DNA from 3 places in the Streptomyces sp. NPDC014676 genome. Region 2 is predicted to be linked to each of the others. Evidence: riboswitches for the same ligand, from Rfam matches in the RefSeq annotation. Region 2 holds a riboswitch; each other region holds the start of a gene.
The links. A riboswitch is a leader RNA that binds a small molecule or an ion and turns the genes downstream of it on or off. The one in region 2 is predicted to bind cyclic di-AMP.

Region 1 (9,541 bases), on a different contig from region 2:
CGCCGCGATGAGGAGGCCGTCGGGGACGACGATGCCCGCGGCGAGCATGGTCACCCCGACGGCCAGCGCGCACCAGGCACCCGTGCGCCGGTACTCGCGGGGGCGGGCCGGACGGCCCTCGGAGAGTGAGCGGACGAAACGGGGATCCTCGTGTTCGAGACGGGCCGCGAGGTCGACCAGGCGCTCGTCGTCGGACTGGGGCACGGCTCCTCCTTCCCAGGGGGCGGCCGTCCGGTGACACCACCGGCGGCCATCGCTCCGCGACGCCGGGGCGTACGAGGATGAACCGTCGTCCTGTCGCGAACTCGGCCCGGTACAAGGGAGTTTGCCCTTGTACCGACGTCGTCACCCGTCCGGTACGGCAGACTCCAGCGTCACCCGCCGCCACCGCCCGAGGCCATCCGTCGCGGGCCCCATCCGCCCTGGGGGCCACCGCGTACGCGGGCCGCCCCGCCGGCCGTGGTCCCGGGGGAAGATGGGGACTGCCACCGATGGCGCGGAAGCCCGCCCTGCGCACACGCTGGACAGGACGGCCCGCGCCGCGCCCCCGGTCCGCGGGCCGTCGGCTCCCCGCACCGGAAGCCCACGGCGAGGAGGCGGTACGAGGTGCCCCTGCTCCGGCGGATCGTCCCGCTGAACGCCGTCGTGCTCGTCGCGGACCCGGCCGGCGCCGCGCCGGCCCGCCGGCCGGACCCGGCCCGGGGGACCGCCCGGAACCCACCCGGTACGTCATCCGCGTGGGGCCGACCGAGCCCTGACCGGCAGACTGGACCCCCGCACCCGCCCCACCCGGAGTACGCCGATGCCGCACCCGTACGTCCTGCTGTCCGCCGCCGTCTCCCTCGACGGCTACCTGGACGACACCGGCCCCGAGCGGCTGCTGCTGTCGTCCCCGGCCGACTTCGACCGGGTCGACGAGGTACGGGCGTCCGTGGACGCCATCCTGGTCGGCGCCGGCACGATCCGCGCCGACAACCCCCGGCTGCTGGTCAACTCGCCCGAGCGGCGCGCCGCCCGCCTCGCCGCGGGCCGGGCCGAGTACCCGCTCAAGGTCACCGTCAGCGGCTCCGGGGACCTGGACCCGGCGGCCCGGTTCTGGCACACCGGCGGCGAGAAGGTCCTCTACACGACCGAACGGGGCGCCGAGCGCGCCCACGCCCTCGGTCTCGCCGCCGACGTCGTCCCGCTCGGCGCCGAGCTCGACTGGCGGCTGCTGCTGGAGCACCTGCACGCCGAGCGCGGGGTGCGGCGGCTCATGGTCGAGGGCGGCGGCACGGTCCACACGCAGCTCCTCACCGAGAGGCTGGCCGACGAGCTCCAACTGGTCCTCGCGCCGCTGTTCGTCGGCGACCCCGACGCCCCCCGTCTCTTCGGCCCCGGCTCCTACCAGGGCGGCCGGCTGCGGACGGTCGAGACCCGCCCGGTCGGCGACGTCGTCCTGATCCGCTACGAGCCCACCGCCCCCGGCACCGGCCCGCTGCCCTCCGCCGCCGACCACCACTGGCTGGCCCTCGCCTGCGAGCTGGCCGCCGGGTGCCCGCCCTCGCAGACGGCGTTCAGCGTGGGCGCGGTCGTGGTGGCCGCCGACGGTACGGAGCTGGCGCGCGGCCACTCCCGGGAGGGCACCGACCCGGTGGTGCACGCGGAGGAGGCCGCGCTCGCCAAGGTCGACCCCACGGACCCCCGGCTCGTCACCGCCACCGTGTACTCCAGCCTGGAGCCCTGCGCCCGCCGCGCGTCCCGGCCCGCGCCCTGTGCCCGGCTGGTCCTGGACGCGGGGGTGCGGCGGGTGGTCACGGCCTGGCGCGAGCCGGACACGTTCGTGGCGGGCGCCGACGGCAGCGGTGTGCTGGCCGCCGGGGGCGCCACCGTCGTCGTCCTGCCGGAGCACGAGGACCGCGCCAAGGCGCCCAACGGCCATCTGCTCGGCCGCTGAGACCGGGCCGTCGATCATGGGTGTGCGCCATGCCCCACGGATGGCGTACACTGGTCTCAACGACGCGGGGTGGAGCAGCTCGGTAGCTCGCTGGGCTCATAACCCAGAGGTCGCAGGTTCAAATCCTGTCCCCGCTACTGAAGGTCGAGGGCCGGAATCCAGAGGATTCCGGCCCTCGGTGTTTTCCGTTCCCTTCCGCCCCTCTCACTCAGCGTGAGCGACCCACCCCACAGCGCATAACAACTGACGTACGGTCAGAAACCACCCGCCACTCGAGACGGCCTGAGGCGCGGTCAACTCGCCCGTTTTTGACCCTCCATGGCGCTTAAGTCCCCCCGGAAATCGTTAACGATCAAGAGGAACGGCTTGGAATCCGGCCCTCACGTCTATTAACGTTCGATAACGCAGCGCGGTCGTCCCAGCCGTCACAGAAGGCGGCTCCGTGCGCACGCGCCGAATCCCGCAAGGGAACCGGGGAACCACCACCATGGGGTGAATCGCGTGAATACCGCCGTGGCGACACGGCTCGTATACGCGCGTAGGAGACCTTCCCGCTCCGAACCCGTCAGCTAACCCGGTAGGCGAAGACGGAAGGAAAGGAGCGCGCCCACGTGGCGTCCAACCCGCCTGCCCCCGAGGCCCCGTTCAAGCCGAGCGACACCGTCGCCTACGGCGCCGGCCGCGCCGACGAGGGCCCCTTCGAGGAGTGGAACCCCACCGCGGATTCCCTCCGCCCCGTACGGGGCCGGCATCGTGTCTCCAAGCAGCGCGGCGGGGGACTCGCCCGCAGCTCCACCGTCCTGGGCGTCGGCGTCATCGCCGCCGTCGGCGCCGGCGGCATGGCCAGCGCCCAGACCGGCAAGCCGCCGGTCTCGATCTCCATGCCCGACCTCCCCAACGTGGGTTCCCTCATCTCCGACGAGGAAACCCCCCAGGGATCGTCCACCCCCCTCAGCACCCTCGGCATGACCGCCGCCGACACCGAGCAGGGCACCGCCGGCGCCGGTGAGGCGCTGCGCACCCGGATCATGGCCCAGGTCGAGCAGCAGCAGAGCCAGGCCGAGACCAAGGCCGCCGCCGAGGCCGTCGCCGCCGCCGAGAAGCAGGCCGCCGAGGCCGCCGCCAAGGCGGAGAAGGAGGCCAAGGCCAAGGCCGAGGCCGCCAAGAAGAAGGCGGAGGAGGAGGCCAAGAAGAAGGCCGAGGCCGAGCGCCTCGCCGAGCTGGCCAAGCAGTACACGCTGCCGACCTCCTCGTACACCATCTCCTCGACCTTCGGTCAGGCCGGCGCCTACTGGTCCTCCGGCCACCACACCGGCCTCGACTTCGCCGCGCCCACGGGCACGCTGCTCAAGGCCGTCCACACCGGCACGATCACCTCCGCCGGCTACGACGGCTCCTACGGCTACAAGACCGTGCTCACGCTCGACGACGGCACCGAGATCTGGTACGCCCACCAGTCCTCCATCAGCGTCAGCGTCGGCCAGAAGGTCAACACCGGCGATGTGATCGGCCGCGTCGGCGCCACCGGCAACGTCACCGGCGCCCACCTCCACATGGAGGTCCACCCCGACGGCTCCGCCTCGGGCATCGACCCGCTGGCCTGGCTGCAGAGCAAGGGCCTCACCGTCTGAGCGAGCGGACCCTCACGTCCTGAACCCCGGCAGTCCCGACGACGACCCCCCGACGTCAGGGCTGCCGGTCAGGTGTTTCCGCGGGCGGTACGGGCCCGTCAGGGCCGGTGGGCGTTCGGGTCGTACGGGCCGTACGGGCCGTACGGGTACCCGTACGGCGGCTGTCCGTGCGGGGGATGCCCGTAGCCGCCGTATGCGCCGTATGCGCCGTACCCCGCCCACGGTGCCGCGACGACCGGAACCCGGGGCGCGGTCGCGCGGGCCGCGTGCTCCAGGGCCGGCCGGGCCGCTGACCGCCGGTGCCACAGCTCCAGCAGCAGCTCGCGTTCCCGCGTGACGAAGTCCGTCCCCGCCCGCCCGAGCCGCCCCCGGTGCCGCAGGAACGCCAGCGACGTCGCGTACGCCTCGTACGCGGCGACCGACCGCGCCGCCGCCCTCCCGCCGTGACGGCGCGCGTACTGCCGGGCGACGCGCCGCGCCCGCATCGAGCCCAGCGCGAACGGCTCCGCCGTGTGGAGCCACCCGGCGGCCACGTACGCGGGCAGCTCCTCCCGTACGGTCCGCAGCTCCCGCTGCCGCGTCCACACCACCAGCCAGGTCAGCAGCCCGAACACCGGCACCATGAACGCCGCGTACACCGCGAGGAAGCCGTACTGGCCGAGCGTCGAGGAGCCGTTCCACAGGGCGTGCACGCCCATCGCGAGGAGCAGCCCGCCGAGCGGTGGCAGCACACGCCGGACCCGCTGCCGCTCCGCGGACAGCGCGGCGACGCCGAAGCCGATCCCGGTGAGCACGGTGAACAGGGGGTGCGCGAACGGCGACATCACGATGCGGACGAAGAAGGTCGCCGCGGTGACCGAGGCGATGCCGCTGTCGCCGGTGAGCCGGTCGGTGCCGAAGGCGGTGCCGAGGTAGAGGATGTTCTCGGTGAACGCGAAGCCGGTGGCGGTGACCCCGGCTATCACCACGCCGTCGAGGAGCCCGGTGAAGTCGCGTCTGCGGAACAGGAACACCAGCAGGACGGCCGCGGCCTTCGCGGACTCCTCCACCACCGGCGCTATGACGGTCGAGCCGAGGGTGTCGGCGCCGGTCGGGTCGGCGGTCGCCGTCGCTATCCACCGGGTGGCGAAGCTGTTCGCGACGATCGCGATCAGCGCCGCCGCGCAGGCACCCCAGGCGAAGGAGAACAGCAGGTTCCGCCAGGGTCCCGGCTCGACCCGGTCCAGCCACCGGAAGGCGGCGACGAGCAGCGGCACGGGCAGCACGGCGAGGCCGAGCCCGACCAGGAACCCCCGCGTCCCGGTCTGCTCGCGCACCAGCGCCAGGATGACAAGACCGGACAGGGCGAGCAGCGTGATCAGCGCGCCGTACCGCACCCAGGGCCGCTGCCACCAGTGCGCGTGCCGCGGCGCTCCGCCGGGGGCGGCGCCGGGAGGCGTCGGGTACGGGGGACTGATGGCCACGGGATCGACCCTCACGAGGCGGGGCTGTGTCAGGCTCGGTCTGCCGCCTGCTCGTCCTGCGGTACGCGGCGGAAGAGCACGTCGTTCACGACATGACCCTTCTCCAGTCCCTGCGTCTCGAAACGGGTGAGCGGCCGGAAGGCGGGACGCGGCGCGAAACCGCCGTCCGGCCGCGTGTTCTCGAAGCAGGGGTGTGCGGTGAGCACCTGGAGCATCTGCTCCGCGTACGGCTCCCAGTCGGTGGCGCAGTGCAGCACCGCCCCCGGCGCCAGCCGGGTCGCGGCGAGGTCGAGGAACTCCGGCTGGATCAGCCGCCGCTTGTGGTGCCGCTTCTTCGGCCAGGGGTCGGGGAAGTAGACGCGCAGCCCGCCGAGGGAGCCGGGGGCGAGCATCTCGCGCAGCAGGATGATCGCGTCACCGTTGCCGACCCGTACGTTGGTCAGCCCCGACTGGTCGGCGAGGTTGAGCAGATTGCCCTGGCCGGGGGTGTGGACGTCCACGGCGAGGATGTTGGTGGCCGGGTCGGCGGCGGCCATCCGCGCGGTGGCCTCGCCCATGCCGAAGCCGATCTCCAGGACGACGGGGTGGTCGTTGCCGAAGAACTCCGCGAGGTCGAGCCGCCGGCTGCCGTCGATGTCGAAGCCCCAGGCGGGCCACAGCCGCCGCAGGGCGTCCGCCTGCCCGGCGGTCACCCGGCTGCGCCGCGGCTGGAAGCTCCGGATCCGCCGCTCGAAGTGCGACCCGGCGGGATCGGCCTTCGGCCCGTCGGGAAACCGGGGCTCCCCCTTGGGCCGGGTGTGCCGGACGGACACCCCGGGCGGGTGCGGCGAGTCCTGGCCGGGGGCGGGACGAAGGGCTTCGGAAGCGTTAACGGTGTCAGACACAGTGCCTCCGATTTTACGGGGCCCGCGCACGGAGCCCCGGAACGGAATCCGGGGAGGTCCTCACGGGGCCGGTCATGGCTGCGCGGCAGGTCACGGGTCGGGGCTGTGTACTCGGCGGTGCCCCGTTCACCCGGGCAGGACGGTGCGGGCCCGTCCCCGGTCGCCACCGTGGTCCCGTGCGCGGGAGCGACGCGTCGGACCGGGCGTCCGGGGTTCAGCGCCCCGCGGTCTCCAGCGCCGCCCGGGCCCGTCGGGCGACCTCGCGGCCGATCGGCAGGGATGCCGTCGCCGCCGGGGAGGGGGCGTTCAGTACGTGGACCGTGCGGGCGGTCTCCTGGATCAGGAAGTCGTCGGCCAGGGTGCCGTCCCGCAGCACCGCCTGGGCCCGCACCCCGGCCGCCGCCGGCACCAGGTCGTCCTCCCGCACCGCGGGCAGCAGCCGGCGCACGGCCCGGGTGAAGGCCTGCCGGGACAGCGAGCGGTGCAGTTCGCCGGTGCCGTACCGCCAGTGGCGGCGGGCCAGCTGCCAGGAGCCCGGCCAGGCCAGGGTCGCCCCCAGCTCGCGCGGACGCACCGTGCGCCAGTCGTAGCCCTCGCGGGCCAGTGCCGGTACCGCGTTGGGGCCGACGTGGACGCCGCCGTCGATGCCCCGGGTGAGGTGGACGCCGAGGAAGGGGAACGCCGGGTCGGGCACCGGGTAGACCAGGCCGCGCACCAGTTCCGGCCGGGCCAGCTCGTAGTACTCGCCGCGGAACGGCACGATCCGGGCGCCGGGCTCGTCGCCGGTGCGGCGGGCGATCTCGTCGCAGTGCAGACCGGCGCAGTTCACCAGTACCCGGCCGCGTACGACGTCGCCGCCGGCCGTCAGGACGGCGACTCCCCGGTCGGGCCGGCGGTCGACGCGTACCACCCGCGCCCCATAACGGATCTCCGCGCCCGCCGCCTGCGACGCCTGAGCGAGCCGGCGGGCCACCGCGGTGAAGTCGCAGACACCGGTGGTGCCGACGTGGATGGCCGCCAGGCCGTCGACCTCCGGCTCGTACTCCGCGATCTGCGCGCCGCCCAGCTCGCGGACCGCGATGCCGTTCTCCCGGCCGCGCTGGACCAGGGCGTGCAGCCGGGGCAGCTCCTCCCGGGTCGTGGCGACGATCAGCTTGCCCGTCACGGCGTGCGGGATGTCGTACTCCGCGCAGAACTTGACCATCTCCGCGGCGCCCGACACCGCGTACCGCGCCTTCAGCGAGCCTGGGCGGTAGTAGACGCCGCTGTGGATGACGCCGCTGTTGCGGCCCGTCTGGTGCCGGGCCGGGCCCGTCTCCTTCTCCAGCACCGTGACCCGCGTGCCCGGCGCGGCGCGCGTGAGCGCGTACGCCGTCGACAGGCCGACGATCCCGCCGCCGATCACCAGTACGTCGCAGTCGTAGGACCGCCCCGTCACCACCCGCACCACCTCCCGCGTCCGATAGTGCACTGCGCCACTGACAACGCCTTCAAACCCGAGAGGCGGGTTCTCGGCGCGGATCGGGTCAGGCGGTCGTCATCAGCAGCGGGCGGGCGCGCTCACGCAGTTCGGCCACGCGGGGTTCGTCGCCGTAGGGCTCCAGACGGTGCAGGAGGTCCCTGACGTACTCGGTGGTGCGGACGGACGAGATGCGGCCCGCGACCTCCACCGCGCGGACGCCCTGCGCACAGGCCGCGTCCAGGTTGCCCGACTCCAGTTCGGCGACCGCCGAGACGACCAGCCGCAGTCCGTGCGAGCGCACGAACTCCTCCGTGGGACTGGAGAGCGCCTGCTCGGTGAAGCGGCGGACCTCACGGGGCGCCTTCAGGTCGCGGTAGCACTCCGCGGCGTCGGCGGCGAAACGGTCGTAGGAGTAGAAGCCGAGCCAGGTCGGGTCGCTGTCGCCGGGACGGGAGCGTTCCAGCCAGCTCTCCGCCGCCTTCAGGGCGGCACCGGCCGCCTGGGCGTCCCCCGCGCGTGCGTGCGCGCGTGCCTCGACGAGGCGGAAGAAGCTCAGGGTGCGGGCGGTGGCCAGCCCCCGGTTGCGCTCCAGGGCGGCCTGGGCGAGGTCCACGCCCTCGTCGCCGAAGCCCCGGTAGGTCGCCTGCAGCGACATCGAGGCGAGCACGTAACCGCCCAGCGGGACGTCGGCCGCCGCGCGGGCCAGGCGCAGGGCCTGGATGTAGTAGCGCTGGGCGGCCTCCTGCTGGCCGGTGTCGAAGGCCATCCAGCCGGCCAGGCGGGTGAGTTCGGCCGCCGCGCCGAAGAGGGAGCGGCCGACGTCGTCGGAGTAGGAGCCGAGCAGCAGCGGGGCCGCCTCGACCCTCAGGCATTCGGGGACCATCGACGAACGCCAGTCCCCCCCGCCGTATTTGGAGTCCCAGCGCCGGGCGTCCTCGGCGGCCTCCCGCAGTTTGCGCACGTCGCTGTGGCCGACTTTGGCCGGTGCCCCGGAGCCGTCGGCCGGGTTCGCCTCACGCGCCACCGAGCTGTCGGCCGGGGTTATCAGCCAGCGCGACGCGGGCGTCGCGTACGCGCTCACCGCGAACGATCCGGCGAGCGACTGCCAGATGCCGCCGGAGCCGGCTCTGCGGCCCGCCAGGTCCAGCCGGTACAGCTCCGTGGCGGAGCGCACCGCCTGTCCGACGTCACGGGGGAAGGCGAGGCCCACCTCGGGTGCGGGGTCCGCGTCCGCCAGGCCGATCTCGTGGAGCGGCACCGGACGGCCCAGCTTCTGGCCGATGGCGGCGGCGATCAGGTGCGGAGCGGCGCCCTGCGGCACCATGCCCTTCGACACCCAGCGCGCCACCGACGTCTTGTCGTAGCGAAGCGTCAGTCCTCGCTGGGCGCCAAGGTCGTTGACGCGCCGTGCGAGGCCCGCGTTGGAGATTCCCGCGAGGGCGAGAACGGCGCCGAGTTTTTCGTTCGGCCCGCGTTGCTCCCTGGACATGCGCCACCCCTCGACACAGACGGCTGCCGCGCTGGCATAACCATGCGGCATTCGTAAACCCAGCGTAGTTCGCCGCATCCCAAGCGTTAAGGGGCATTCTTCCGGATGGCGGGATTGTGGTCCGTACTGAAGTACGGGTCCGATACGCGCAGTTGCGACGTGCTCCCGGTGTGTGGCCGTGCGCCCGTGCGTGCGCTCTTCTCCGGCCACCGCGGGAGCGGTTCCATGGTCGGTGCGTGGGTCGGCCCGCTGTACTGGATCCAGTGGGCTGGGGGACACCGCCGCCTTCATCCCCGCGGGTGGCGGAACGGTCCGGGAGACGTGTTCCGTCTCCCGGACTGCGCGACCGCTCAGCGGTGCGCAGAGCCTGTACGGAGCGTGTTCGAGATTGACCTCACCGCTCCGATTTGGCTGAAAATAACCCCCACTCTCTCGGGTGTATCACTGCTTCTATGCTGGTAGTTGACGGCGCGTTGAGGGTTCAAGGGGCGCGCTGCGGGGGCGCATTCACGTCGTGATGACGGGGCCGGCCGCGCAACGCCGGTACGGTGGCCCCTCTGTGGCGGGCGCCCGTCCGGGGCGGGGCGCGTGTCTCCGCCGGGGCGCATCCGACGGAGCGCGTACGGCTCCGGCACCCCTCCTGAGCGCCTCCTTCATGGCAGCATGGGGACCGGTT
Region 2 (9,541 bases):
GCCGATGGAGGAGACGGCGTCGTACGGGCCGTCCGTGACGTCGCGGTAGTCCTGGACGCGGATCTCGACGCGGTCGGCCAGGCCCTCGTCGGCGACGCGCTTGCGGGCGTAGGCGGCCTGTTCGTGGGAGAGGGTGACGCCGACGACGTTCACGCCGTGGTCGCGGGCGGCGTGGACGGCCAGGGAGCCCCAGCCGCAGCCGACGTCCAGCAGGCGCTGACCGGGCTTCAGGGCGAGCTTGCGGGCGACGAGTTCGAGTTTGTCGTGCTGGGCCTGTTCGAGGGTGCCCCGCGGGGGCGGGGCGGGCCAGTAGGCACAGGAGTACACCATGGACGGGCCGAGGACGATCTCGTAGAAGTCGTTGCCGACGTCGTAGTGGTGGCTGACGGCGCGCCGGTCGCTGTGCCTGGTGTGCAGGCCGCGGCGGGGGCGGCGGGCCTCCTCGCGGGGCGGGGCGGGCGGCAGCGGGGGACCCGCGAGGGCGATCAGTCCGCGGGCGGCGGAGCGGAAGGCGGGGTCGCGCAGGGCCTGGACGAGGGTACGGGCGTCCTCGCCGCGCTCCCAGACGAGGCCGGCGATCCGGTCGAGGACGGTGTAGAGGTCGCCCTCGACGGCGAGGTCGCCGGCCACCCAGGCGCGGGCGAGACCGAGTTCGCCCGGCTTGCGGAGCAGGTGGCGCAGGGCCCGGCGATTGCGTACGACCAGGACGGGGGCATCGGAGGGGCCGGCCTGTGATCCGTCCCAGGCGCGGACGCGGACGGGGAGGGGGGCGTTGATCAGTTGTTCGACGTGACCTTTCAGCCGCGAGGCGGCGTCTGGCATGGTGTACACCTCCGTGACGGGGAATCCCGGAAAGTCGTCACCACGTAAACACTTGAGGGCGGATCGGAAGTCCCCGACGCGCGTCATCTCTGGGCAAAACGCCGAGGCGCACGCGTGGGAGCGAGCCCCGGGGGCTTCGCCCTTCCGGCTCCCGGTCCGGCCCGTCCGCCGGCCCTGCTCGGCGGGTCGGGAGTACCGCCGGGGCTCCGTCCGCCAGGGACTCCGCCCCCTGGACCCCCGGCCCTTCGCCCGCCCCTCGGCTCGGAAGCCGGGAACGCATCCCGTCGAGGCTGCTCCCCGGAACTCGGGCGGGGCCCGTGGGGCCGGGGCGGAGCCCCGAGCGGGGCCGGGGGCAGGGCCCCGGGGCCAGGCTTTCGCCCACCGGATCGGGCGAGCCGGAACCGGGACCCGGGGCGAGCCTCAGGGGGCACTTCTCACCCCACCGAGCCGGAACCGGGACCTGAGGCGAAGTCCCAGGGGTGGCCTTTCGGATCGGCGAGCCGGGCGGGCCCGTCGGCCCCTCGGGAACGCCGAAGGGGCCGCCCGCACCACGGATGGCGGGTGGCCCCTTCGGAGGGTGACCGGAGGTCAGGAAGCCTTGGCCTCGGTCTTCTTCGGTTCCTGCTGGGCGGCGGCCGGCGCCGGCTTCGCGGCCTCGTAGAACTCCTCGCGCGGCGACTCGATCGCGCCCAGGGACACGACCTCGCGCTTGAGGAACATGCCGAGGGTCCAGTCGGCGAAGACGCGGATCTTGCGGTTCCAGGTGGGCATGGCCATGCCGTGGTAGCCACGGTGCATGTACCAGGCGAGCCGGCCCTTGAGCTTGATCTTCATCTTGCCCATGACGATCATCGCCACGCCCTTGTGCAGGCCGAGGCCCGCCACCGCGCCCTTGTTGGCGTGGCTGTACTCCTTCTGCGGGAAGCCCCGCATGCCGGAGATCACGTTGTCGCCGAGGACCTTGGCCTGGCGCAGCGCGTGCTGGGCGTTCGGCGGGCACCAGGCGTTCTCGTTGCCGGCCTTGCGGCCCACGAGGTCCGGGACCTGGGCGTTGTCGCCCGCGGCCCAGATGTAGTCGGTGCCCTTGACCTGGAGCGTCGGCTCGGTGTCGACGTGGCCGCGCGGGCCCAGCGGCAGGCCGAAGCGGGACAGCGCCGGGTTCGGCTTGACGCCCGCGGTCCACACGATCGTGTTGGAGTCGACCTCGAGGCCGTTCTTCAGCACCACGTGGCCGTCGACGCAGGAGTCCATCGACGTGGACAGGTAGACCTCGACGCCGCGGCCCTCGAGGTGCTCCTTGCCGTACGTGCCGAGCTTGGGACCCACCTCGGGGAGGATCTTGTCGGCGGCGTCGACGAGGATGAAGCGCATGTCCTCACGGGACACGTTCTTGTAGTACTTGGCCGCGTCCCGGGCCATGTCCTCGACCTCACCGATGGTCTCCGCGCCGGCGAAGCCGCCGCCCACGAAGACGAAGGTGAGTGCCTTGCGCCGGATCTCCTCGTCCGTGGTGGAGTCGGCCTTGTCGAGCTGCTCGAGGACGTGGTTGCGCAGGCCGATGGCCTCCTCGATGCCCTTCATGCCGATGCCCTGCTCGGCGAGGCCGGGGATCGGGAAGGTGCGGGAGACCGCGCCCATCGCGATGACCAGGTAGTCGAAGGGCAGCTCGTACGCCTCGCCGACCAGCGGGGCGATCGTGGCGACCTTGCGGTCCTGGTCGATGGTGGTGACCCGACCGGTGAGGACCTCCGCCTTGGGAAGCACGCGTCGCAGGGGTACGACGACGTGCCGGGGGGAGATGCTGCCGGCGGCGGCTTCGGGGAGGAAGGGCTGGTAGGTCATGTACGACCGCGGGTCGACGACGGTGACGGTCGCCTCGCCGTAACGCATCTTCTTCTGGATGCGCCGAGCTGCGTACAGGCCTACGTACCCACCGCCTACTACGAGGATCCTGGGACGCTCCGTGGTGCTCATGCCATCGAGTATCCACCCGCTTCAGGGGGGTACCTCGTGCGCCCCTTCACAAGCTTCGACAGGGCCTGTGTTACCATCCCGCACTTCTTGATCCAGATCACAGTGCGAAACGGGAACCGGCACCCCGCACGGGACGTTGTCAATGCCGCGTGAGCTGCCTCTCTGCCGGTCGAGCGGTGCCGTGAGGCCGGCCGTCGAAGCCCTACGATGCCCCCTGACGGGACACCTGCTCCCACCTTCTGAACGTGTTCAAAGGGGTGTTGAGGGCCCGAATGGGTCAACCGGGATCAGTTCTTCGTTCTCCCGGGGCCAATTCCTTGTGAAGAACTTCACGAACTTTCCCGGCGGGGCCCCGCCGAGGGGCCCCGAAGGGCCCCCGGGCGCCGCTCAAACGCTGCCCCGACTGCTCAGTGGAGTGCTGCTGACCAGTGACGAAGAGGGCTAGGCCACGGACCAGGCGATGCCGTCGAGGATGTCGTGCTCCGACACCACGACCTCCTCCGCGCCGATCCGCTCCATGATCGCCAGGAGGACCAGGGCCCCGGCGCCGATCACGTCGACCCGGCCCGGGTGCATGGAGGGCACCGCCGCGCGCTCGGCGTGGGTGGAGCGCAGCAGCCACTCGGTGATCTCGCGGACGCGGTCGCGGGAGATACGGGAGTGGTGGATGGCCGTCGAGTCGTACTCGGGCAGGTCCTGGGCGATCGCCGACACGGTCGTGACCGAGCCGGCCAGGCCGACCAGGGTGTGCGCCTCGCGCAGCGGGACCGTCTCCTCGGCGTGGTCGAGGGCGGCCTCGATGTCGGCCCGTACGGCCGCGATCTGCTCCTCGGCCGGCGGGTCCGTCACGGCCCCGTCCCGCACCAGGTGCCGCTCGGTCATCCGTACGCAGCCGACGTCCACGGAGCGGGCGGCGCGCACGTGGTCGTCGCCCACGACGAACTCGGTCGAGCCGCCGCCGATGTCCACGACCAGGAACGGGCGGCGCAGATCGGTCCGGCCGGTCAGCTCCTTGGTGGCCCCGGTGAAGGAGAACTCGGCCTCCTGGTCACCGGTGATGACCTCGGGCTCCACGCCCAGGATGTCCACCACCCCGCGCACGAACGCGTCGCGGTTCTCGGCGTCGCGGGAGGCGGAGGTGGCGACGAAGCGCAGGCGCTCCGCCCCGTGCTCCTTGATGATCTCCGCGTACTCGCGGCAGGCGGCGAACGTCCGCTCCAGCGCCTCGGGCGCCAGCCGGCCCGTACGGTCGACGCCCTGGCCGAGCCGTACGATCGTCATACGGCGGTCCAGATCGGTGAGTTCACCGGTCTCCGGGTCGGCGTCGGCCACCAGGAGCCGGATGGAATTCGTACCGCAGTCGATGGCGGCGACCCGGGTCACCGGCCGTCCTCCTTCTCGGGCAGCGTCACGCAGGCACCCTTGCGCCACCACTCGGGCAGCATCGCCAGCGCCTCGTCGCCCAGCGGGTTGACGCCGGGGCCCGCGGCCAGCGAGTGGGCGACCAGCACGTGCAGACACTTCACCCGGTCGGGCATGCCGCCCGCGCTGGGGAAGTTCTTCAGCTCCTCGATCTCGTCGCGGCGCCGGATGTAGTCCTCGTGCGCCGCGCGGTACGCGGCCGCCAGCTCCGGGTCGGTGGCCAGCCGCTCCGTCATCTCCTTCATCACGCCGTTCGCCTCCAGCGTCCCGATCGCGGAGTTCGCCTTCGGGCAGGTGAGGTAGTAGAGCGTCGGGAAGGGGGTGCCGTCGGGCAGCCTCGGCGCGGTCTCCACGACGTCCGGCTGTCCGCAGGGGCAGCGGTGCGCGATGGCGCGCAGCCCGCGCGGGGGCCGCCCGAGCTGCTGCTTGAAGGCCTCGACGTCCGCGTCGGTGGGCTCGGTGCGCGGGGTCGTGGGTGGGGGCGTTTCCATACGTGTCTTTCTACGGCTTTCTGCAAAGGGTCACTGGCCGGCGGCGTCGGCCTTGTCGACGCCGTCCCAGACGTTCGCGTACCAGGGGCGGTCGGCGGCTCCGAGATCCGTACGGGACTGCTTCGCCGTACCCGGGTCGATGACGATGTAGCCGGTCTCGCCGGGCAGGACGTAATGCAGCCGCCTGCGGATCTCCTGCTCGGCGTACGCGTCGTCCTGCCAGCGGGCCTTCATGTCGCGCAGCCGTTCGACCCGCCGGCGGGCCTCGTCCTGCTCCTGCTGGAGGTCGGCGATGTCCGCGCGCTGGGAGACGTACTGCCGCATGGGGTAGGCGAGGGCGACGATCAGGGAGCAGACCACCAGGGCGAGCAGCGCCGCCCGGCCGGTCAGCCGGGAGCGGCGGGCCTGGCGTTTGGTCTGCGAGCGGTAGACCCGGGCCGCGGTCTGCTCACCGATCAGCCGGATCCTGGTCGCGGTGGAGAAACGGTCCCGGTCCTTGACCGCCATGGTTCCGCCTCTCGTTCACCGTCATACGCGTGTACGTCCCCGCACACGGTACGGGACCGGGTACGGGGACGTACGTACGACGCTGCCTACGACTCAGCCCTTGAAGCGGGGGAAGGCCGAGCGGCCGGCGTACACCGCCGCGTCGTCGAGGATCTCCTCGATGCGCAGGAGCTGGTTGTACTTGGCGACGCGCTCGGAGCGGGCCGGGGCGCCGGTCTTGATCTGGCCGCAGTTGGTGGCGACGGCCAGGTCGGCGATGGTGACGTCCTCGGTCTCGCCGGAGCGGTGGGACATCATGCACTTGAAGCCGTTGCGCTGGGCCAGCTCGACGGCGTCCAGGGTCTCGGTCAGCGAGCCGATCTGGTTGACCTTGACCAGCAGGGCGTTGGCGGCGCCCTCCTCGATGCCGCGGGCGAGGCGCTCGGGGTTGGTGACGAACAGGTCGTCGCCGACGAGCTGGACCTTGTCACCGAGCTTGGCGGTGATGGTCTTCCAGCCCTCCCAGTCGTCCTCGAACAGCGGGTCCTCGATGGAGACGAGCGGGTACGCGTCGACGAGCTCCGCGTAGTACTCGGTCATCTCGGCCGCCGAGCGCTCCTTGCCCTCGAAGGTGTAGACGCCGTCCTTGTAGAACTCGGACGCGGCGACGTCGAGCGCGAGGGCGATCTGCTCGCCGGGGGTGTAGCCGGCCTCCTTGATGGCCTCGAGGATGAGGTCGAGGGCCTCGCGGTTGGAGCCGAGGTTCGGGGCGAAGCCGCCCTCGTCGCCGAGGCCGGTGGCCAGGCCCTTGCCCTTCAGGACCTTCTTCAGCGTGTGGTAGACCTCGGCGCCCCAGCGCAGGGCCTCGGAGAAGGACTCCGCGCCGATCGGAGCGATCATGAACTCCTGGATGTCCACGTTGGAGTCGGCGTGCGAGCCGCCGTTCAGGATGTTCATCATCGGCACCGGCAGCAGGTGCGCGTTGGGGCCGCCCAGGTAGCGGAAGAGCGGGAGGTCGCTGGCCTCGGAGGCGGCGTGGGCGACGGCGAGCGAGACGCCCAGGATGGCGTTGGCGCCGAGCGAGCCCTTGTTGTCGGTGGCGTCCAGGTCGAACATCGCCTGGTCGATCAGGCGCTGCTCGGTGGCGTCGTAGCCGACGAGCTCCGGGCCGATCTGCTCGATGACGGCCAGGACGGCCTTCTCGACACCCTTGCCCAGGTAACGGCCTGCATCGCCGTCACGGAGTTCGATGGCCTCGAAGGCGCCGGTGGAGGCGCCGGACGGGACGGCGGCACGACCCGTGCTGCCGTCGTCGAGGCCGACCTCGACCTCGACCGTGGGGTTGCCTCGGGAGTCCAGGATTTCCCGGGCTACGACGACGTCGATGGACGGCACGAGCATCTCCTTCTTGGATGTGACGCGGGTGGGCAGGACCCCGGAGGGTCTTGCGAGACCGAGCCTAACCGGCCCGGGGCGATCGGGCCGCCGGTCGCCCGCCCCGTGGACAGAACCGAGAGTAAATTGTTTCCGAACGGAACAAAGCCGTTTCGGGAAAACCGGCCGTGAAAAACCCCGCCCCGGCGCGTACGGGGGAAAACGCACCGGGGCGGGGGGCAGGGAGGCAGCCGCTTACTTGAGGTGCAGCTGCTGGCCCGGGTAGATGAGGTCGGCGTCGTCGACGATGTCGTCGTTCAGCTCGAACAGCTCGGCCCAGCCGCCCTCGACGTCGTGCTCGGCGGCGATGGAGCTGAGGGTGTCGCCCTTGACGACCTTGTACTCGCCGTCGCCCTTCTCGACCTTCTCGCCGGTCGGGGTGGTGACGGTCTTCTGCTCGGTCTTCCGCTCGGCCTTCTGCTCGGTCTTCCGCTCGGCGGAGCGGGAGGCCTTCTGCCCGGTCTCACGGGTCTCCGTGGAACCGGTGCTCTGCGAGGAGCCCGAGCCGTTCGCGGAGGAGCCGCCGTAGGCGGCGTTGGACAGGCCCGTGCCGCAGACCGGCCAGGCGCCCTTGCCCTGGCCCGCGAGGACCTTCTCGGCGATCTCGATCTGCTGCGCCTTGCTGGCCCGGTCGGCGGTGGAGGCGTACTGCGTGCCGCCGTACGCGGCCCAGGTGGAGGCGGAGAACTGCAGACCGCCGTAGTAACCGTTGCCGGTGTTGATGGACCAGTTGCCGCCGGACTCGCACTGGGCGACGGTGTCCCACTCGGAGGCGGTGGCGGCGGAGGCGCTGCCGGCCGCCATCAGCGGGGCGGCGACGGCGGCGGAGGCGACACCGGCGACGGCGATCGCGCGGGTGGCCTTGGACGGACGACGGTGCTTGCCCTTGCCGGAAAACAGCATGGTGGATCCCCTCACCGACGCCTGCGAGGTGAGCTGTCGGGTTCGGGCCGGTTGAGTTGCCCGGCCACGTCCCTCACGGGACGCGGCTTCACCCCAAGCCCGATCCGGTGTCAATCACCGGAAGGGGCGCTTACCTTGGGTCCCCCGCTCCTGCCTACGGCGCATGACGCGACGACTGTTCCCGTGCTGCCACTGGCAGGATTCGGCGTGGCGGCAGCCGGGGCCCGCGGTGGCGAGCGGTCACGACCGTAGGCACGCGATCCACGGAATTTCAAAGACGATCAGGGCCTCTGAGACCTATCTCTCACAATCTTTAAACCGGACATTAGCCGCGAAACATGACGTCAACTGCCGCCGCGCCCAAGCATTTTCGGGTGTCACTTTCCACCCGATTCGCTCCCCGCCCCAAGCGCCTGACCCGGCAGGACGAGAGCCGCGTCGCCGCCGATGAGCTGCTCGTTCACCCCGTAGAGCGCGCCCCATCCGCCGCCGACCGCAAGGGAGTCGGCACGGGACGGGGAACCGCCCTCGTTGCTCACGGTGGAAGAGTCACCGGCCGTGCCGCCCCAGGCGTTGAGGCCGCGCGAGGCGTGCCGGCCGGACGAATCGGATGCGCGGGCCTCGTCCTTGCTCTCCTCCGCGCTGGCGCCGCGATGGCGGCCGCCGCCCTCGGCATCGGCGTCCGCCGAAGCGTCGCCGACCTGCCCGGACTTGTCCGACTCGCTGTTCTTGGGGCTTGCCGAGGCAGAGGAGGAGGTGTCGGAGTCCGTGCCCGTCCCACCGTCCGTGGCCCTGTCCGAATCGGTACTCGAGTCGGCGGACTTGCCAGGATTGGCCGATTCGCCCACCGAAGCGTCCGAGTTCTTCCCGCCGTTCGCACTCGACGACGGAGAGGAGGAAGGGGAAGGGGAGGACGAAGGAGAGGAAGCGGGCGAATCACCGGAGTCCGACGAGTCGGACGAATCCGAATCGCCCGATGTCGAGTCGTCGGCCACCCCCGTGTCGACACTGGCCGGCGGAGCGTCCTGATCCAGGCCCGCGAGCAGTCCGCAGGTGCGCCACGCGCCGACCCCCTGGTCGGCGAGGATCTTCTCGGCCACGGCTATCTGCTGGCCGCGGCTTGCCTGGTCGGCGCTCGACGCGTAGTCCAGGCCGCCGTACTTCTCCCAGTCCTCCTGGGTCAACTGCAAGCCGCCGTAGTAGCCGTTGCCGGAGTTCTGGCTCCAGGAGCCACCACTCTCGCACTCGGCCACCCGGTCCCAGTTCAGGCCGTCGGCCGCGCTGGCGGCGCCGGCGCCGAAGAGGGGGATCGCAATGGCGGAGCCGGTCACTCCGGCCGCGACGAGGAGAGCCGGAGCCTGGCGGGGGCGACGGTGCCGACCGTTCCCGGAGAGCATACGGAAGACCTTTCGCGAGACAGCGATGACCAGTGCGGTGAGTGGAGCCCGAGCCACCGCACTTGATGGGTGAACGTATCGGCAGACGATCACTTGTCACAAGTTAATGCCGCACAGATCACGTGAAGATCACAGAGTTGAGAGCGTGTCATGTTTGCGTTGGCCGCCCCGGGGGCACGGAAAGGATGCGCGGTCCGTCACTTTTGTGGCGGCGTGAATTCCACCGGGAGCGTGCGCAGTCCGCGCATGATGAGCCCGCCCCGCCAGCGGAGTTCGGCCGGTTCCGCCGCGAGCCGCAGGTCCGGCAGCCGGGTCAGCAGGGTGGCGAGCGCGGTCCGGCCCTCCAGGCGGGCCAGCGGTGCGCCCAGGCAGTAGTGGATGCCGTGGCCGTATCCCAGATGCTGGTTGTCGCGCCGGCCGAGGTCGAGCACGTCCGGGTCGGCGAACCGCTCCGGGTCCCGGTCCGCGGCGGCGAGCACGACGAGGACGGGGTCGCCGGCCGCGATGCGCTGCCCGCCGATGGTGACCGGCTCGGTGGCGAACCGCCAGGTGGCGAGTTCCACGGGACCGTCGTACCGCAGGAGCTCCTCGACACCGGTCTCCAGCAGCCCG
Region 3 (9,541 bases), on a different contig from region 2:
GGTGCAACAGGTACGCGAGCCCTTGCGGGGCGAAGTAGTCCTGGCCCACCCAGTTGGCGAGCTGGAAGATCCACACGGCGGTCCACACCAGCCGCCAGTCCTGGCAGAAGGTGCGGTAGATCAGGACGAGCACCGGCATCGTCAGCAGGCCGAGGACGATCGGCGCCCAGTTGGCGTACGCGGCGGCGCTCTCCACGCCGAAGGCGCGCACCAGCCCGGCGTCGAGCGTGAAGAAGCCCGGCCACTGGTCGTACGCGGACATGTTGCCCGACAGCGCCGCGCCGGGCCGCAGTTCACCGTTGGCGAGCAGCGTGTCGACGACGGCGTCGTGCTTGGAGGCCCACGGATAGCGCACGGCGTCGTACAGCATCGCCGGTGGCGCCTTGAGCGCGAACAGCAGCGCGGCGCAGTGCGCGGCCGGCCACCAGGGCGCGGTGCCCGCGCGCCGCAGGCTGAGAATGAAGCCGGCGGTGAGGACCAGCAGCGACAGGTGGTAGGCGGCCGGGAGGCGGTCCAGCAGGCCGTAGTCGCCCATCTCCCGGAAGCCGATGCGGGGCAGCGCGTAGAACCACAGTCCGGCGGCGAGCAGCAGCGTCAGCAGCCCGGCGTCGGGCGGGCCGCTCGGGACCGGCCAGGATCCGCGGCCACCGCCGGAGTTCCCTCCCGGCTCCGTCGGGCCGGTGGCCGGCTCGGGGCTGGGCAGCGCGCTGCTCTCAGTGGTCGGTGCGGGCACATGTTGTTGCACGCCGAGACTCCCCTCCCCCGCGACGAGTATAGGAATTACCGCTGCTTTTCACACCAAAAACGTCGGACTCGCCTGTGCGGCGGAAGCGGTCCGGTACCTTCCGCGCGGCCCGTCCCGTGGTCACGTCCGTTCGTCCCCCTCAGCCGGCGAACACGGGCCGGCCGCGCAGGACGGTGCGGGCCCGGCGGTACCACCGCCAGCCGACGGTCTTCGGGCCGTCCCGGTACGGGGCGGTCCGCGCGCCGTCGCCCGCCAGCCAGGCCTCGACGTCGGCGACGGTGTGGCCGCGCCGGACGATCAGCCGGGCGATGCGGTAGCGCTCGTCCCGGTCCGAGCTGAGCGCGTGCCGCACGGCGGTCGCCGTCCGGTAGCCGGCGCGGGCGGCCATGGCGCGCACCCGGGGGCTGTTGTAGCCGTGCGGATAGGCGAGGTGGGGGACGGGGTGGCCGAGGGTGTCCTCCAGCACGGCCTTGGAGTCCAGCAGTTCGGCGCGCAACCGCCGGGTGGTCAGGGTGTCGAGCTGGGCGTGGGTGACCGTGTGGCTGCCGATCTCCATGCCGGAACGTTCCAGCTCCACCGCCCGGTCCAGGGTCATCATCGGGGCGGGCGGCAGCAGGCTGTGGCAGCCCGGGGTGATGGCGCCGGTGGTGAGGTACGCGGTCGCGGGCAGCGCGCGCCCGGCCAGGGCGTCGGCGGTGGGTCCTGGCAGGTCGGCGAAGCCGTCGTCGAAGGTGAGGAGCACCGGCCGGGGCGGCAAGGGGGCCCGCCCGGCGAGGTGTTCGGCGAGGGTGCTGATGGTGACGGGGGTGCGGCCGCTGTCCACGACGGCGTCGAGATGGGCCGCGAACTCCTTGGGCGTGACGGTGAACTCGGCGATCCAGTCCGGCGGATCGTCCATCACGGCGTGGTAGAGGAAGACGGGTATGGCCGCGGTCATCCTCTCCCCCTCCCCGGTGCCCGCCGCGCCCGCAGGTATCCGAGCGGCCCGTACAGCATTCCCCTGCGCTGCAGCCGCGACAGCCGGCGTGGCCAGGGGTGGGTGCGGGTGTCGTGCGCCCCCGGCGCACCACCGCCGTCCGTGTCGCGCACCTCGGTCAACGCGCGGGCGTGCGCGAGGCCGCGCGGCAGCCGGGCGAGGAACGCGGGCAGCAGCGCGGGCCGGTTGACCAGGAGCGCGGTGAGGTAGGCGGTGAGGCCGGCGCCGTAGCCGTACGCCTGGGTCTCCAGGTCGGCCCAGGTCTCCCGGTGGTGGTGCCACACCAGCGCGTACGGCGTGTAGTGCAGCAGGTGTCCCTGGGCGAGGACGCGGACGAACCCGTACAGGTCGTCGCCGCCCCGCGCGGGTGTCCCGGCGCCGGTGGCCGGGTCGAAGCCGCCGACGGCCCGCAGCACCTCCGTACGGAAGGCCATGTTCGCCCCCGAGCCGAAGCGGCCCGCGGTGAAGGGGAACAGCGGCTCGTCGCGGGGCGGGTCGCCGGGGTCGTACGTCGTCGGCGTGAAGCCCTTCGCGAAGCCGCCGTGGCTCTCCAGCAGGACCTGGGCCGGGGTGCGCAGCCGGGCGGGCAGGATCAGGCCGGTGGCACAGCCGAGCCGCGGGTCGGCGGCGAACGGGACGGTCAGTTCGGTGAGCCAGCGGGGATCGGCGACCACGTCGTCGTCGGTGAACGCGATCACCTCGCCCCGCGCCGCCGCCAGCCCCCTGTTGTGCGCGACGGCGAGTCCGGGCACCGGCTCGCACACGTACCGCACCCGCTCGCCGTACTTGCGTTCCACCAGCTCGCGGGTCTCGCCGGTCACGGGCGCGTTGTCGACGACGACGACCTCGAACCGCGGGTGCTCCTGCGCGAGCAGCGAGTCCAGCGCCCGGGCGAGCTGCCCGGCCCGCTCCCTGGTGGCCACGACGACCGAGGCGTACGGCGGCTCCCCGCCGCCCGTCGCCTCCACGCCGCCCGTCGCCTCCACGGCCCCTCCCGCCACCGCGGCGGCGGCCTCCGTCAGCACCGCCCGCGGGTCCGTGCCCTCCGGTACCCGGGTCAGCAGCGTCCCCACCGGGCGACCCGCCCGTCTGACCAGCAGGAACACCTCGCCATGGGTGATCGGCGGGCTGCCCGGGCCGGGTCTCGGCGCGGCCTCGTCACCGTCCAGGTCGATCTCGGCGACCTGCACCGCGCCGATGGCCAGGAACCGCCGTATCTCCTCCTGCGTACGCGCTCTCCGGGACACCTGTCTTCCCCCTCCCCCTCCTCCTCACGACTCACGGCCGGCGCAGCCGTGCCGCGCCCTTCAGGGTCCGTGCCGCCAGCGCCGCCAGGCGCGGACGGGCGCGGACGAAGCCGTGCGCGCGGCGCGCGGGTTCGCGGCTCAGCCAGTGCAGCGCGGCGCCCGCGCCCGGACGGGTCGCCGCCCCTTCGTAGACGGCGAGTTCGCCGGTCTTCAGCGAGTCCTTGTACTCGGCCGGACCACGCCCCATGTCGAGCAGGCCGATGCCCTCGGCCGCCGCCGCCTCGGCCATCCGCAGATGCAGCACCAGACCCGGCGAGTACTTCGCGAACTCCGGGTCGTACGCCGGGAACCAGCAGGCCAGGACGGACGCCGAGCGCAGCCCGAAGTGCGCGGCGACGGGGCGGTCACCGGCGTACAGGACCGACAGCGTGCCCGCGCACTGGGCGGCGCGGGTCTCGGCGAGCCGGCCCACGAGCCGGGCGATCCACTCCCGCGCGAACCGGTCGCGCCGCCCGGTCCTGCGGTACTGCGCCGACTTCCACTCCATCAGCGTGCGCAGCGCGGCCGGGTCGCGCTCGTCGAAGACGAACCGCACGGCTCCGGCCCGGCGGCCCAGCCTGCGCTCCTTGGCCAGCGTGGTCTTCAGGAACTTCGGCGACTGGGCGCGCAGCACCGACTCGTACGTCTCGTAGCCCTTCTCCACGTCGATGACGTAGGTGGCGTGCTCCTCGGCCGCGTACGGCACGAACAGCCCTTGGTCCGCCTCCAGGTTGTCGAAGGCGAAGCTCGACACCGAGCAGCCCCGCAGCAGTTCGTCCGTCTCCAGGGCGACACCGGGGCCCAGGACCGCGCCCTGGCAGTCCGACACCCCGAGCCCGATCGCCCGGCCCTGCCCCAGCGCGCCCCGCTCGTACGGCAGGAAACCCACCGGTTGCGCGCCCTCGTACAGCACCGCGACCCGGGCCCGCGGGCGCACCCGGGACACAGCGACGGTGAACTCCGGTTCCATGAACGGGTTGCGCGGTGCGTCCGTCGCGGCGCGCAGTTCCCGCCAGCGCTCCCGCTCCCCCTCGCCGAGCTCCCCGGGCCTCAGCACACGCATGCGTCCACTGCTCACCTGACCCCCCGATCAAGTCCCCCCTGGACCCTTGGAAGGTACCGCCCCGGACCGGGCGGACGGTAGATAGCGGACCATGTTCTTGCCAAACGGGGAAAGAGACCTGAACCGGTCCTTACCCGGCGCCGAGAGAAGGGGAACCGTACCGAAAGCGAATGCAAACGGGCACGGTGAATCGGACCGTCGGGTTGTCCGTATTCTCTGATCATGGCCGCACCCACCGCGTATTCACTCATCGCCACCGACCTGGACGGGACGCTGCTGCGCGGCGACGACACCTTCTCCGACCGGTCCCTCGCCGCGCTCGCGCGGGCGGAGCGGGCCGGCGCGCGGCACCTGGTGGTGACGGGGCGGCCGGCCCCCAGAGTGCGGTCGCTCCTGGACAACCTCGGCTGCACGGGGCTCGCGGTGTGCGGACAGGGCGCGCAGGTGTACGACGCCGGCGCGCACCGGCTGCTGTGGTCCGTGACACTGGACCGGGAACTGGCGGAGACGGCGCTCGGCAAGATCGAGGCCGAGGTGGGGGAGGTGTACGCCGCGGTCGACCAGGACGGGGCCGACGGGCTGACGCTGATCGAGCCCGGCTATCTGATGCCGCACCCGACCCTGCCCGCGGTACGGGTCGAGCGGCGGGCCGAGCTGTGGGACCGGCCGATCAGCAAGGTGCTGCTGCGCCACCCGGACCTGTCCGACGACGCGCTGGCGGCGGCGGCCCGGTCGGTGGTCGGGTCACTGGCCACGGTCACCATGTCGGGGCCGGGCACCGTGGAGCTCCAGCCGTGCGGGGTGACCAAGGCCACGGGGCTGGCGCTGGCCGCAGAGCACCTGGGGCTGAGCCCGGCGCGGACGATCGCCTTCGGCGACATGCCGAACGACATCCCCATGTTCGGCTGGGCGGCCCACGGCGTCGCCATGGCCGACGCGCATCCCGAACTGAAGGCGGTGGCGGACGAGGTCACCACGTCGAACGAGGACGACGGCGTGGCCGTCGTCCTCGAGCGACTGTTCGGCGGGGCGGTGACGCTCGCCCGTCAGCGGGTGGCTCAGTACGCGCCGAAGACGTTGTCGATGGAGCCGTAGCGGTCGGCCGCGTAGTTGCAGGCCGCCGTGATGTTCGCGACCGGGTCGTACGGGTCGAAGGCGGTGCCGGGCACGTGGTAGGCCGCGAAGGTCGGGTCGATGATCTGCAGCAGGCCCTTCGACGGGGTGCCCTTGGCGGCGTTGGAGTCCCAGTTGTTGATGGCGTACGGGTTGCCGGAGGACTCGCGCATGATGTTGCGGTGGATGGCGTCGTAGCTGCCCGGGATGCCGTTCTGCGCCATGACGTCCAGCGACTCGCGGATCCAGCCGTCGAGGTTGTCCGGGTACGCCGTCGCGGGGGCGGCAGCGGTCGTCGTCGGCTCGGTGGTGGCCGCGAAGGCGCCGGTGGCGCCGAACAGCGGCAGGGCGACCACGGCGACGCCGGTGCCGGCGACGGCGAGGGAGCGGGCGAGGCGGCGGCGGTGCTGACCGAAAGCAGGCATGTCTGGGTTCCTCTCCTACGCCTGCGAGGTGAGCTGTCGGGTTCGGGCGGGAGAGTGCCCGGCCGTGCCCCTGCGGGCATGGCTTCACCCCTAGCCGTCCCGGCGCGATGTCCGGTGCGGCGGCTTACCTGGGTCCCCCACTCCTGCCGTCTTGAGTTCGTCGTCGGATGTGATGCGGGCGGCGGCAGGATTAGGCGTCCACCCGGCAGGCCCGGAACGTATGCGAGAGCACATGTCGGGAACAAGTGCGAGCATCACGGAAGGCGCCGTTTGATCTTTCGATGGGGCTTTTGGGGTGCTTGATCCTTTGCTGTCGCCAAGGGTCAACTCGGCGGCGGGGGAAGGGGAAAGGTGGGTGGTGGCGGACGGCGGGGGTACCGGATCGCGCGTGACTCACTTCACTGGGGATTGCCTGTGAACGCATTTTTCGCCAAGGGGAATTAGCTCGGCATTTGCGGCAAATCGGACGTCGGGGCGGGCAGGATGGTCCACGTGGCGAGGCGGGGCCCGGGGGCCGGGCCGAGGAGTGGATCGGTACGTCCGGGAAAACAGAAGAATGTCCGTTGTTATCAACCGATCAAAAGCACTCCGCTCCCGACCCCGTACCGCCCTGCCCGTAACCCCGGGCGCTGGCGGTGATCGAAACGTGACCGGATACGCTGACTTGAGTGATGGCAGCGACCTATCGACATTCCGTGTAACCGCCAGTGGACACCAGCAGACAGGAGACCCCTCGTGACCGTCGTCGGGCCGTTCGGGCTGAGCGTGCGGGACCAGGCTCTGGAAGCCGATGTCCAGGCCGGGATGACGGCTGTCGAGGAAGGGCTGCTCGAGGCCACCAAGAGTGAGGTCCCCTTCATCACGGGAGCCGCCCAGCACCTGGTGCGGGCCGGCGGCAAGCGGTTCCGCCCGCTGCTCGTGATGCTCGCCGCCCAGTTCGGCGACCCCTACGCGCCCGGTGTCGTGCCCTCGGCCGTGGTGGTGGAGCTCACCCACCTGGCCACGCTGTACCACGACGACGTGATGGACGAGGCCGATGTGCGGCGCGGCGTCGCCAGCGCGAACGCCCGCTGGGGCAACTCCGTCGCGGTCCTCACCGGCGACTTCCTCTTCGCGCGGGCCTCGCACATCCTGGCCGACCTCGGCCCGGAGGCCGTGCGGGTGCAGGCCGAGGCGTTCGAGCGGCTGGTCACCGGGCAGATCCTGGAGACCGCGGGACCGCAGGACGGCCGCGACCCGGTCGACCACTACCTGGACGTGCTCGGCGGCAAGACCGGCTCGCTGGTCGCCGTCGCCTGCCGGTTCGGCGCGATGATGTCGGGCGCCGACGAGACGGTCGTGGACGTGCTGACCCAGTACGGCGAGCGGCTCGGAGTCGCCTTCCAGCTCGCCGACGACGTCCTGGACATCGCCTCCGACTCCCACGAGTCCGGCAAGACCCCCGGCACCGACCTGCGCGAGGGCATCGCCACCCTGCCCGTGCTGCGGCTGCGCGAACGGGCGGCCCGGCTGGGTCTCGCCGACGACATCGCCCTGTGCGAACTGCTCGACTCCGACCTCACCGACGACGCCCGGCACGCCGAGGCGCTGCGGCTGCTGCGCGCCCACCCCGCGCTGGAGCAGGCCCGCCGGGACACCGTGCGCTACGCCGAGGAGGCGCGCGCGGCACTCGCCCCGCTGCGGGAGTGCGAGGCGAGGACGGCACTCGTGCAGCTGTGCGACGCGGTGGTGCACCGCGCGGGCTGAGCCGGCCCGAACTCTCCCCCGACCCCTACGGGGCGGGGGAGGGAACCGCCCTCCGTGTCATACCCCAGCAGTACGTGGAGTTGCGTCCGGGGGCTGACGAATCCGCCTGCCAGATTTGGTCAGATGGACCACGACGGACAACACCACTCCTCACCGATTCGGGTGAGAATGGCGGCTCAGGGTGAAACTGGTGCGAGGTCACGAGACGAAAAGCCGCCGCCGACCACGGAGGTAGGGCACACATGGCACCGTACGAATCCGACGACATGACGACCGCGCGGGAGGCCGACGAGCCGCGCGCGGGGCGGCGCAGGGCCGCGCGGTACGTCGTCCCGGTCACGGTGATGGGAGTGGCGGCCGCGACCATCGGGCTCGTCCCCGCGATCGCCAGCTCCGGCGACCCCGACCTGCCGGAGATCACCGCCGCGCAGCTCATAGAGAAGATCGCGAAGTCGGACGTCGAGCGGTTGTCCGGCACCGTGAAGATCACCACGGACCTCGGTCTGCCGGACCTCGGCGGCCTGGAGGACAGTCTCATGTCCGGCGCCGCGGGGCAGGGCGAGGACGGCGGCTCCTCGGCCGACCCGTCCGCCAAGCTCGCTGAACTGGCCTCCGGCACGCACACCCTGCGGATCGCGGCCGACGGCCCCGACCGGCAGAAGGTGTCGCTCCTGGAGAACGCCGCCGAGTACAGCCTGATCCACAACGGCAAGGACGTCTGGGGCTACGACAGCGGCTCCAACGAGGTCTACCACGGCACCGTCGACGCCTCCGGCGAGAACCGGGAACAGCAGCCCCCGGCCACCCCGAAGGACTTCGCCGAGGAGGCGCTGAAGTCGGTCGACGACACCACGTCCGTGACCGTCGACGGCACCGCCCAGGTGGCCGGCCGGGACGCGTACAAGCTGGTCGTCAAGCCCAGGCAGTCCGGCTCCACGGTCGGCGCGATCAGCATCGCCGTCGACCACAGGACGGGCATGCCGCTGAAGTTCACGCTCACCCCGTCCAGCGGCGGCGCGGCCGTCGTGGACGTGGGCTTCACCCAGGTGAGCTTCGGCAAGCCGGCCGCCTCGACGTTCGACTTCACCCCGCCCAAGGGCGCCAAGGTGACCGAGGACGGCGAACTCGAGCAGGGCGGGAAGCACTCCGGGAAGCCGGAGAACGCCCCGAAGTCCGAGGAGGGCCTGGCCAAGGGCCTCGACGGGCTGAAGACGCTCGGTGAGGGCTGGAACTCCATCGCCACGTTCGACACCGGCGGCGAGGGCGGCCTGCCCACCGGCGAGGAGGCCGGCGGTGACCTCGGCGGCTTCCTCGGTTCCCTCGGCGACCAGGTCAAGGGCGACTTCGGCACCGGCACGGTGTTCAGCACCCGCCTGGTGAACGCCCTGATCACCGAGGACGGCAAGGTCTACGTGGGCACGGTCACCAAGGACGCGCTCGTGAAGGCCGCCGACGCGGGGAAGTAGTAAGGCGGCCCGGGACCTTACGACGTGACAGGGAACGAGGGAGCCGATGGGTGAGGCGTCCGCCGGCGAGCACGCGGGTGAGGGAGTCATCACCACCCGCGCGCTCACCAAGCGCTACCGCGGCGGACAGCTCGCCGTCGACGGTCTGCACCTGACCGTCCCGGCGGGCAGCGTCTTCGGCTTCCTCGGCCCCAACGGCTCCGGCAAGACCACCACCATCCGCATGCTGATGGGCCTGATCGAGCCGACCTCCGGCACGGCGCACGTCCTGGGACGTCCCATGCCGCGCTCCGCGCGCGCCGTGCTGCCCCACGTCGGCGCCCTCATCGAGGGCCCGGCCCTGTACGGCTTCCTCTCCGGCCGTGACAACCTGCTGCGCTACGACGCCGCCGACCCGACCGCCGACCCGCGCACCCGGCGCGCCCGCGTCGCCGCCGCCCTGGACCGGGTGGGCCTCACGGCAGCCGCCGGCAAGAAGGCGAAGGCGTACTCCCTCGGCATGAAGCAGCGCCTCGGCCTCGCGGCCGCCCTGCTCCAGCCGCGCCGGCTGCTCGTCCTGGACGAGCCCACCAACGGCCTCGACCCGCAGGGCATGCGGGAGATCCGCACCCTCGTGCGCGAACTGGCCTCGGACGGCACCACCGTCTTCCTCTCCTCCCACCTCCTCGACGAGATCGAGCAGGTGTGCACCCACGCCGCCGTGATGGCGCGGGGCCGGCTG

Region 1: it holds a riboswitch for cyclic di-AMP, as region 2 does, so the genes downstream of both, ACF1DX_RS34790 (M23 family metallopeptidase) here and ACF1DX_RS18450 (transglycosylase family protein) in region 2, are expected to answer to the same signal.
Region 3: it holds a riboswitch for cyclic di-AMP, as region 2 does, so the genes downstream of both, ACF1DX_RS08345 (transglycosylase SLT domain-containing protein) here and ACF1DX_RS18450 (transglycosylase family protein) in region 2, are expected to answer to the same signal.

The regions. Positions count from the first base shown of each region.
Region 1 is NZ_JBIBZI010000019.1:9,590-19,130, reverse strand. It holds gene ACF1DX_RS34805 (DUF3040 domain-containing protein) at 1-204, opposite strand, end outside; gene ACF1DX_RS34800 (dihydrofolate reductase family protein) at 803-1,936, shown strand; tRNA gene ACF1DX_RS34795 (tRNA-Met) at 2,000-2,073, shown strand; cyclic di-AMP (ydaO/yuaA leader) riboswitch at 2,378-2,535, shown strand; gene ACF1DX_RS34790 (M23 family metallopeptidase) at 2,548-3,567, shown strand; gene ACF1DX_RS34785 (PrsW family intramembrane metalloprotease) at 3,666-5,030, opposite strand; gene trmB (tRNA (guanosine(46)-N7)-methyltransferase TrmB) at 5,060-5,914, opposite strand; gene lhgO (L-2-hydroxyglutarate oxidase) at 6,129-7,385, opposite strand; gene ACF1DX_RS34770 (MFS transporter) at 7,441-8,865, opposite strand.
Region 2 is NZ_JBIBZI010000006.1:83,520-93,060, forward strand. It holds gene ACF1DX_RS18420 (class I SAM-dependent methyltransferase) at 1-822, opposite strand, end outside; gene ACF1DX_RS18425 (NAD(P)/FAD-dependent oxidoreductase) at 1,411-2,796, opposite strand; gene ACF1DX_RS18430 (exopolyphosphatase) at 3,238-4,179, opposite strand; gene ACF1DX_RS18435 (DUF501 domain-containing protein) at 4,176-4,709, opposite strand; gene ACF1DX_RS18440 (septum formation initiator family protein) at 4,740-5,216, opposite strand; gene eno (phosphopyruvate hydratase) at 5,310-6,590, opposite strand; gene ACF1DX_RS18450 (transglycosylase family protein) at 6,825-7,532, opposite strand; cyclic di-AMP (ydaO/yuaA leader) riboswitch at 7,536-7,704, opposite strand; gene ACF1DX_RS18455 (transglycosylase family protein) at 7,910-8,929, opposite strand; gene ACF1DX_RS18460 (cytochrome P450) at 9,127-9,541, opposite strand, start outside.
Region 3 is NZ_JBIBZI010000002.1:836,665-846,205, reverse strand. It holds gene ACF1DX_RS08370 (hypothetical protein) at 1-745, opposite strand, end outside; gene ACF1DX_RS08365 (polysaccharide deacetylase family protein) at 885-1,682, opposite strand; gene ACF1DX_RS08360 (glycosyltransferase) at 1,679-2,968, opposite strand; gene ACF1DX_RS08355 (GNAT family N-acetyltransferase) at 3,000-4,070, opposite strand; gene ACF1DX_RS08350 (HAD family hydrolase) at 4,293-5,165, shown strand; gene ACF1DX_RS08345 (transglycosylase SLT domain-containing protein) at 5,129-5,608, opposite strand; cyclic di-AMP (ydaO/yuaA leader) riboswitch at 5,614-5,781, opposite strand; gene ACF1DX_RS08340 (polyprenyl synthetase family protein) at 6,344-7,354, shown strand; gene ACF1DX_RS08335 (outer membrane lipoprotein carrier protein LolA) at 7,597-8,820, shown strand; gene ACF1DX_RS08330 (ABC transporter ATP-binding protein) at 8,867-9,541, shown strand, end outside.